2 regions of the Bradyrhizobium sp. UFLA03-84 genome follow, and region 1 is predicted to be linked to the other one. Evidence: riboswitches for the same ligand, from Rfam matches in the RefSeq annotation. Region 1 holds a riboswitch; the other holds the start of a gene.
The links. Region 1 has a riboswitch for glycine ahead of CK489_RS33320 (D-amino acid dehydrogenase). Riboswitches for the same ligand answer to the same signal wherever they lie in the genome.

Region 1 (4,577 bases):
GCGCTTACTCGGACTTGTCGATATTCCAGAAGATCGGCGTCGCCGGGCCGTCGAGCACACCGGTCAGCGACTTCCGCCACGCGCTCGGTCCCTGATACTGGCCGAGCGGGATGTAGATGACCTGCTCGTAGGCTTCCTTCTGGATATCGGCTGCGATCTTCTTCTGCGCGTCGAGCGACGGCGCGCGGACGAAGGCATCCTTCAGTTGCTCGATCTTGGCATCCTCGGCCCAGCCGAACCATCCGCCATTCTTGCCCTGGCCGCCGATCGAGAGGTTGGCGATCGGGTTGGAGACGTCGGCGCTCACCCAGTTGGTGAAGAACATGTTCCAGCCGCCGTCCTTCGGCGCCTTCTGGCTGGCGCGGCGGGTCACCACGGTCTGCCAGTCGGTCGCCTGCAGATCGACCTTGAAGCCGGCGTCGCGCAGCTGCTGGGCAACGACGACCGGCTGCGCCTTCAGCGTGGTGACGTCGCCCGGCGCCATGATGACGACCGGCGTGCCGTCGTAACCTGACTCGGCAAGCGCCTTCTTGGCCGCCGCCATGTCGCCGCCCTTCGCCAGCGTCTCGCCGCCGATCTCCGACGCAAACGGCGTGTCGCAGATGAAGAAGGCGACGCAGGTCTTGTAGTACTTGGGATTGCCGACCAGCGCGTCGAGCACCTGCTTCTGGTTGATCGCCAGCAGCGCCGCCTGGCGAACCTTGATGTTGTCGAAGGGCGGATAGAGGAAGTTCATGCGGCCGAGCGTCTGGAAGCCGAACTTGTTCAGCGTCTCGACCTTCAGGTCCTTGTCGGCCTCGAGGATCGACAACGTGTCGAACGACGGGTTCTCCAAGAAATCGATATCGCCGGACTGCAGCGCGTTCATCGCGGTCTGCGCATCGGCCATCGTGACCCACTCGACGCGGTCGACCTTCACGACCTTGCCGCCCGCGGTCCAGCTCGCCGGCTCCTTGCGCGGCACGTAGTCCTTGTTCTTGACGTAGACCGCCTTCACGCCCGGCTGGAATTCCGCCTGGACGAATTTGAAGGGGCCCGAACCGATCTGTTCCGGAATCGGCTTGTCCGGCGGCGTTTCGGCGAGCCGCTTCGGCATCATGAAGGCGACGCGCGACGACGGCTTGCCGATCGAATCCAGCACCAGGCCGTAGGGCTCCTTCAGCTTCAGCGTAATCGTCTTGGCATCGGTGGCTTCGAGGCTCGCGGTGAAGTCCATCAGCTTCTGGCCCATGCCGTCGACCTTGGCCCAGCGCTTCAGCGACGCGACGCAGTCTTCGGCGGTCACCGGCGCGCCGTCATGCCACTTCAGGCCGTCGCGCAGCGTGAACGTGTAGGTGAGCTTGTCGTCGGACACCTTCCAGTCCGCCATCTGCGGCTGGATCTTGAAGTTGGAATCGGTCGCCACCAGCGTGTCGTAGACCATGTAGCCATGATCGCGCGTGATGTAGGCCGTGGTCAGGATCGGATCGATGACGCGCAGATCCGAATGCATCACCGCAGTGATGGTCTTGTCCGCGGCCATGGCCTGTTGGGTGAACGACAACTCCTGCGGCGCGAACGACAGCGCGACCGCCGCAAATGCCGCCGCTAGCGTGCGACGCTTCCAACGCGAGATAGGGAACATGGAAATCTCTCCTGACGTGTAACTGGTCAAAGCCGGCTTATTCGTTATGCATGCGGTTCGATATTTAGGCGAACTAACATGCTGTATGGCTTGTGAAATCGAGACTTGCATCAAGCGCCAAGCGCGTCAATCGGTTTCGGGCAGGATCAAACGTATACGAACGAATGAACGACAAGTTCGGCGCATTTGACTTTACAAAGTCCTCGCCCGAGCCTTTCGTATAATACGCGAACGCGTATCGGCGCGAACAAGACAACAAGCAAAACAAGAAGAGAGAGAAGTCATGAACCCCGCCAATCTTCCTTTTGATTCCGAAGCGATGTTGCAGGGACTGCGCAGCTGGGTGGAATGCGAAAGCCCGACCTGGGACGCGCGCGCGGTCGAGCGCATGCTCGATCTCGCCGCGCGCGAGATGGCGATCATGGGTGCGACGATCGAACGCATCGCGGGACGCCAGGGCTTCGCAGGCTGCGTCCGCGCCCGTTTTCCGCATCCGAAGCAAGGCCAGCCCGGCATCCTGATCGCCGGCCACCTGGACACCGTGCACCCCGTCGGCACCATCGAGAAGCTGAAATGGCGGCGCGAAGGCAACAAGTGCTTCGGGCCGGGCATCTTCGACATGAAGGGCGGCAACTATTTGTCGATCGAGGCGATCAGGCAATTGGCGCGCGCCTCCTTCACCACGCCGCTGCCGATCACCGTGCTGTTCACGCCCGATGAAGAGGTCGGCACGCCGTCGACGCGCGACATCATCGAGGCCGAAGCCGCGCGCAACAAATATGTGCTGGTGCCGGAGCCCGGCCGGCCCAACAACGGCGTCGTCACCGGCCGCTACGCGATCGCACGCTTCAATCTCGAAGCCATCGGCAAGCCGAGCCATGCCGGCGCGACGCTGTCGTCCGGCCGTTCCGCGATCCGGGAAATGGCCCGGCAGATCATCGCCATCGACGGCATGACCACCGAGGACTGCACCTTCTCGGTCGGCATCGTGCACGGCGGCCAGTGGGTCAATTGCGTCGCGACGACCTGCACCGGCGAAGCGCTCAGCATGGCCAAGCGGCAGGCCGATCTCGACCGCGGCGTCGAGCGCATGCTGGCGCTGTCGGGCACCGCCAATGACGTGACGTTCAGGGTAACGCGCGGCGTCACCCGCCCGGTGTGGGAGCCGGATGCCGGCACCATGGCGCTGTATGAAAAGGCAAAAGGCCTCGCAGCGGCGATGGGCCTCGATCTGCCGCACGGCAGCGCCGGCGGCGGATCGGACGGCAACTTCACCGGCGCGATGGGCATCCCGACCCTCGACGGCCTCGGGGTTCGCGGCGCCGATGCGCATACGCTCAACGAACACATTGAAGTTGACAGTCTCGCCGACCGCGGCCGCCTGATGGCGGCACTGCTCGCGACACTGGACTGATTTGCACTGCACAACACGTTGGCACTGCCGGACCGAAATTTAGCCTTGTCCAATTTTGAGGCTTCGCCTACGGTCCGGCCGTCCAACTCGACGATGCGGGAGAGATCGGAGCGACAACATTCGTGTTGTCAGCTTCGGCGCCGACGGAGCAACCGCCCCGGAAACTCTCAGGCAAAAGGACTGTATCGTCAGGACGATCTGGAGAGAGACGACACGACCGCACATCAAGGGCCGTGACGTCCACCGAAGGGGATAGTTCGCATCTGGCCGAGGCCCGATGCGGATCAAGCTCTCAGGTACCGTGACAGATGGGGCGCTGAAACAGCCGGTTTCACCGGCGGTTCGGCGACTCTAACAACACGGGAGCCTGAAGACCATCATGCGACACATTGCGATCATTGGCGCCGGCATCACCGGCGTAACGACGGCCTATGCCCTGCTCGAACGCGGCTACCGGGTGACTGTCCTCGACAGGCATCGCTACGCCGCCATGGAAACCTCGTTCGCCAACGGCGGACAGCTTTCCGCCAGCAATGCGGAGGTGTGGAACAGCGCCGCGACCATTCTGAAGGGGCTGCGCTGGATGCTCCGAAGCGACGCGCCGCTGCTGATGAACCCGAAGCCGAGCTGGCACAAATATTCGTGGATCGGCGAGTTCGTCGGCGGCATCACGCGCTATCGCAGCAACACCATCGAGACCACAAAGCTCGCAATCGAAGCGCGCAAGCACCTGTTCTCGATCGCACAGCGCGAGAACATCGCCTTCGATCTTGAGCGCCGCGGCATCCTTCACGTCTATCACGACAAGGCCGGCTTCGAGGCCGGCCTGCGCGTCAACACGTTGCTGCAACAGGGTGGGCTCGACCGCCGGCCGGTGACGCCGGACGAAATCCGCAGCATCGAACCCGCGCTGCAGACGGCCTGCTATGGCGGCTTCTTCACGCCCTCGGATGCGACCGGCGATATCCACAAATTCACGCGCGGCCTCGCCGACGCCTGCGCCCGCCGCGGCGCGACCTTCGTCCATGAGGCCGATGTCGACACCATCGCGCGCAGCTACGGCGGTTTCCGCATCGGCTGGAACGATGCCGCCTCCCATGATGCTGATGTCGTGACACGACATGAACTTCAAGCGGACGGAATTGTCGTTTGCGCCGGCGTGGCAAGCCGCCACTTCGCAAGCCTGCTCAACGACCGCGTCAACGTCTATCCGGTGAAGGGCTACTCGATCACCGTGCAGCTCGATGCGCCGCAAAGCCGGGATGCAGCGCCAACCGTCAGCCTGCTCGATGAAGCAGCAAAAATCGTCACCAGCCGGCTCGGCGCCGACCGCTTCCGCGTCGCCGGCACCGCCGAGTTCAACGGCTTCAACCGCGATATCAGGGCCGACCGCATCCAGCCGCTGGTGGATTGGGTGCGGCATCATTTTCCTGGTATCGACACCTCGAAGGTCATGCCATGGGCCGGCCTGCGCCCGATGATGCCGAACATGATGCCGGTGGTGCGCGCGGGGCGGATTCCTGGCGTGTTCTACAACAC
Region 2 (4,577 bases), 150 kb from region 1:
ATCGACAGGCCGCGCACCAGCGTCTTGCGGAAGCGGGTCTCTTCCAGCTGCAGCGTCTCCTCGATCAGCTTCTCCGCGCGCACCAGATCCGGATAGGCCTGGCCCATCTCGCGGACCAACGCCCAGACGAGGCGATGCATCAGCGGCTCGCTCGCGCCTAGGAGCTGCGCGTGGCGCATCGCGCGGCGCATGATCCGGCGCAGCACGTAGCCGCGGCCCTCGTTCGACGGCAGCACGCCGTCGGCGATCAGGAACGCCGACGAGCGCAGATGGTCGGCGATGACGCGATACGACGCGACGTTCTGCGCATTCGGCCCGTGGCCGAGCGCCGACGAGGCCGCATCGATCAGATGGCGGAACAGATCGGTCTCGAACACGCTCTCGACGCCCTGCAGGATGCACGCCATGCGCTCCAGGCCCATGCCGGTGTCGATCGAGGGACGCGGCAGCGCCACGCGCTCCTCCTTCGTCACCTGCTCGTACTGCATGAACACCAGGTTCCAGAATTCGAGGAAGCGATCGCCGTCCTCCTCCGGGCTGCCCGGAGGTCCGCCCCAGATGTGCTCGCCGCGGTCGATGAAGATCTCGGAGCACGGACCGCACGGACCGGTGTCGCCCATCGCCCAGAAATTATCCGAGGTCGGGATGCGGATGATGCGGTCGTCCGAGAAGCCCGCAATCTTCTTCCAGTAGCCGGCCGCCTCGTCGTCGGTGTGGTAGACGGTGACGAGCAGCTTGTCCTTCTTCAGCCCGAAATCCCTGGTGATCAGATTCCAGGCGAGCTCGATCGCGCGCTCCTTGAAGTAGTCGCCGAACGAGAAGTTGCCGAGCATCTCGAAGAAGGTGAGATGGCGCGCGGTGTAGCCGACATTGTCGAGGTCGTTATGCTTGCCGCCGGCGCGCACGCATTTCTGCGACGTCGTGGCGCGCTGATAGCCGCGCTTCTCGACGCCGGTGAAGACGTTCTTGAACTGCACCATGCCGGCATTGGTGAACATCAGGGTCGGGTCGTTGCGCGGCACCAGCGGCGACGACGCCACGATCTCGTGGCCGTTCTCCTTGAAGAAGTTCAGAAATGTCGACCTGATGTCGTTGACGCTGCTCATGTTCATCCAATCGGAAAAAGGGGCCGGCCAGCCGCAAAAAGGCGTCATTTTCCGGCCGAACGCTTTTAGACATTGCCAGCTGCGGTGTCCAGAAACTGTGCAGGCGGATCATGGGCTTGCCGCGGCAGCACAAAGCCCGTGGGATAGTTGCTGCAGCTGCGTTGACAGTCTTGGTGGCGCCGTGTTTTCTACCTACCTGTTACCCGTCACGTCGGGAGAGACCGGTCCCGCTTTGGGCCGGCGCCGAAGGAGCAACCGCCCCGGAAACTCTCAGGCAAAAGGACCGCGTGACGTCTGACATCTGGAAAGAGGCGCAGGGGTTCTCCCCGATGCGTCCGCCGACGGGATAATACTCTCAGGCACAGCGACAGATGGGGCTTTCTGCAGGTTTCTCAAGGGGAAATGGGTCCCCGCGGGAACCGCGAGGGCCCTGTGATGCTTGCGCACGAAAACTCCCCGCTGAAACAGACCCCGCTGCACGCCCTGCATCTGGCGCGCGGCGCCAAGATGGTGCCGTTCGCCGGCTACGACATGCCGGTGCAATACACGGCCGGCGTGCTCAAGGAGCATCTTCACACCCGCAAGGACGCCGGTCTGTTCGACGTCTCCCACATGGGCCAGCTCGTGCTGAAGGCCAAATCCGGCAAGGTCGGCGACGCGGCGCTCGCGCTGGAGAAGCTGGTGCCGCAGGACATCGTCGGCATCGCGCCGGGGCGGCAGCGCTACGCGCAGTTCACCAACGACGACGGCGGCCTGCTCGACGACCTGATGGTCGCGCATTTCGGCGATCATTTGTTCCTGGTGGTCAACGCCGCCTGCAAGGACGAGGACGAGGCGCATCTGCGCGCGCATCTCTCCGATACCTGCGAGATCGTGTCGCTGGCCGACCGCGCGCTGATCGCGCTGCAGGGGCCGAAAGCCGAATCGGCGCTGGCGAAACTTTGTGCAGATGTCAGTTCGATGAAATTCATGGACGCCGGCCCGCGTCGCGTCGCCGACATCGACTGTTTCGTCTCACGCTCCGGCTACACCGGCGAGGACGGTTTTGAGATTTCGGTGCCGGCCGACAAGGCCGAAGCCCTGGTCACTGCGCTGCTCGACAATCCCGACGTGCTGCCGATCGGCCTCGGCGCGCGCGACAGCCTGCGGCTGGAAGCCGGGCTCTGCCTCTACGGCCATGACATCGACACCACGACGACGCCGGTCGAAGGCGCGCTGGAATGGTCGGTGCAGAAGGTTCGCCGCAGCGGCGGCGCCCGCGCCGGCGGTTTTCCGGGCGCCGACAAGATCCTCACCCAATTCGCACAAGGCGCATCGCGCCGCCGCGTCGGCCTGAGGCCGGACGGCCGCGCGCCGGTGCGCGAAGGCGCCTTGCTGTTCGCCGATGCCGCCTCGACCGAACAGATCGGCAAGGTGACCTCGGGCGGCTTCGGCCCGAGCCTCAATGCGCCGGTTGCGATGGGCTATCTGCCGACCGCCCTCTCCGCCGCCGGCACCACCGTTTTCGCCGAGGTGCGCGGTCAGCGGCTGCCGCTGAAAGTCGCCGCCACGCCCTTCGTCCCCAATACCTACAAACGCTAAACGCTGAAGGATCGACCCTATGACGACGCTGTACACGTCCGACCACGAATGGCTCCGCATCGAGGGCGACGTCGCCACGATCGGGATCACCGACTACGCGCAGTCGCAGCTCGGCGACGTCGTGTTCGTCGAGCTGCCCAAGGTCGGCCGCAGCCTGAAGAAGGCCGAAGCCGCCGCCGTCGTCGAATCCGTCAAGGCTGCCTCCGACGTCTATGCGCCGATCACCGGCGAGGTGATCGAGGTCAACGAGGCGCTCGCGGCCGAGCCCGCGCTGGTCAATTCGGATGCCGCCGGCAAGGCCTGGTTCTTCAAGTTGAGGATCGCGGACAAGGGCGAGCTCGGCGGCCTGATGGACGAGGCCGCCTACGCCGCGCACACCGCCTAAAGGATCACCCGAGGATCAGCCCATGAACGCGCCCTTCAAGCCGATCAACGAAGCCGCCACCGATTTCGTCCGCCGCCACATCGGACCGTCGCCCCGCGACGTCAACGCGATGCTGGAAACGGTCGGCGCCGCGAGCCTGCAGGCGTTGATGAACGAGACGCTGCCGGGATCGATCCGCCAGAAGGCGCCGCTCGATCTCGGCCGCGCGCTGAGCGAAACCGAGGCGCTCACGCATATGAGCGAGCTCGCCGCCCAGAACCAGGTGTTCACCTCGCTGATCGGCCAGGGCTATTCCGGCACGATCCTGCCGGCGGTGATCCAGCGCAACATCCTTGAGAACCCGGCCTGGTACACGGCGTATACGCCGTATCAGCCCGAGATCAGCCAGGGCCGGCTCGAAGCCCTGTTCAACTTCCAGACCATGATCTGCGACCTGACCGGGCTTGACGTCGCCAACGCCTCGCTACTCGACGAGGCGACTGCGGCCGCCGAAGCGATGGCGCTCGCCGAGCGCCACTCGCAGGTCAAGGCGAAGGTGTTCTTCGTCGACAAGGAGGTGCATCCGCAAACGCTCGCCGTGATGCGCACGCGTGCCGCCCCGCTGGGCTGGGCGCTGCTGGTCGGCGATCCCCTGACCGAGCTCGACAAGGCCGACGTGCTCGGCGCGCTGCTGCAATATCCGGGCACCACGGGCGCGGTACGCGATCTCCGGCCGGCGATCGCATCGCTGCACACCAAGGGCGCGCTTGCGATCGTTGCCGCGGACCTCTTGTCGCTGACGCTGCTGACCTCGCCCGGCGAGCTCGGCGCCGACATCGCGATCGGCTCGGCGCAGCGGTTCGGCGTGCCGATGGGCTATGGCGGACCGCACGCCGCCTACATGGCGGTGCGCGACACGCTGAAGCGCTCGCTGCCCGGCCGCATCGTCGGCCTCTCTGTGGATTCGCGCGGCGCACCGGCCTATCGGCTGGCATTGCAGACCCGCGAGCAGCACATCCGCCGCGAGAAGGCGACCTCCAACATCTGCACCGCGCAGGTGCTGCTCGCCGTGATCGCCTCGATGTATGCGGTCTATCACGGCCCCGAAGGCCTCACCCATATCGCGCGCGGCGTGCACCGCCGCGCCACCGTGCTCGCCGCCGGCCTGCGCAAGCTCGGCTTTGCGCCGACCAGCGAGGCATTCTTCGATACCGTGACCGTCGAGGCCGGCGCGAAGCAGATCGAGATCGTCACGCGCGCGCAGGCGGAGCGGATCAATCTGCGCATCGGCGCGACCACGCTCGGCATCGCGCTCGACGAGACCACCACGCCGGAAACTGTCGAGGCGGTGTGGCGGGTGTTCGGCGGCAAGCTCAGCTTTGCCGAGATCGAAGCGGCCGCGCGCGAGGCGCTGCCGAAGGAGCTGCGGCGCAGCAGCGCCTTCCTCACCCATCCGGTGTTCAACACGCATCGCTCGGAAACCGAGCTGCTGCGCTACATGCGCAAGCTCAGCGACCGCGACCTTG

Region 2: it holds a riboswitch for glycine, as region 1 does, so the genes downstream of both, gcvT (glycine cleavage system aminomethyltransferase GcvT) here and CK489_RS33320 (D-amino acid dehydrogenase) in region 1, are expected to answer to the same signal.

Annotation. Positions count from the first base shown of each region.
Region 1 is NZ_NSJY01000017.1:142,868-147,444, forward strand. It holds gene CK489_RS33310 (ABC transporter substrate-binding protein) at 5-1,624, opposite strand; gene CK489_RS33315 (M20/M25/M40 family metallo-hydrolase) at 1,908-3,038, shown strand; glycine riboswitch at 3,125-3,231, shown strand; glycine riboswitch at 3,235-3,348, shown strand; gene CK489_RS33320 (D-amino acid dehydrogenase) at 3,418-4,577, shown strand, end outside.
Region 2 is NZ_NSJY01000017.1:294,973-299,549, forward strand. It holds gene alaS (alanine--tRNA ligase) at 1-1,106, opposite strand, end outside; glycine riboswitch at 1,308-1,402, shown strand; gene gcvT (glycine cleavage system aminomethyltransferase GcvT) at 1,542-2,687, shown strand; gene gcvH (glycine cleavage system protein GcvH) at 2,707-3,072, shown strand; gene gcvP (aminomethyl-transferring glycine dehydrogenase) at 3,095-4,577, shown strand, end outside.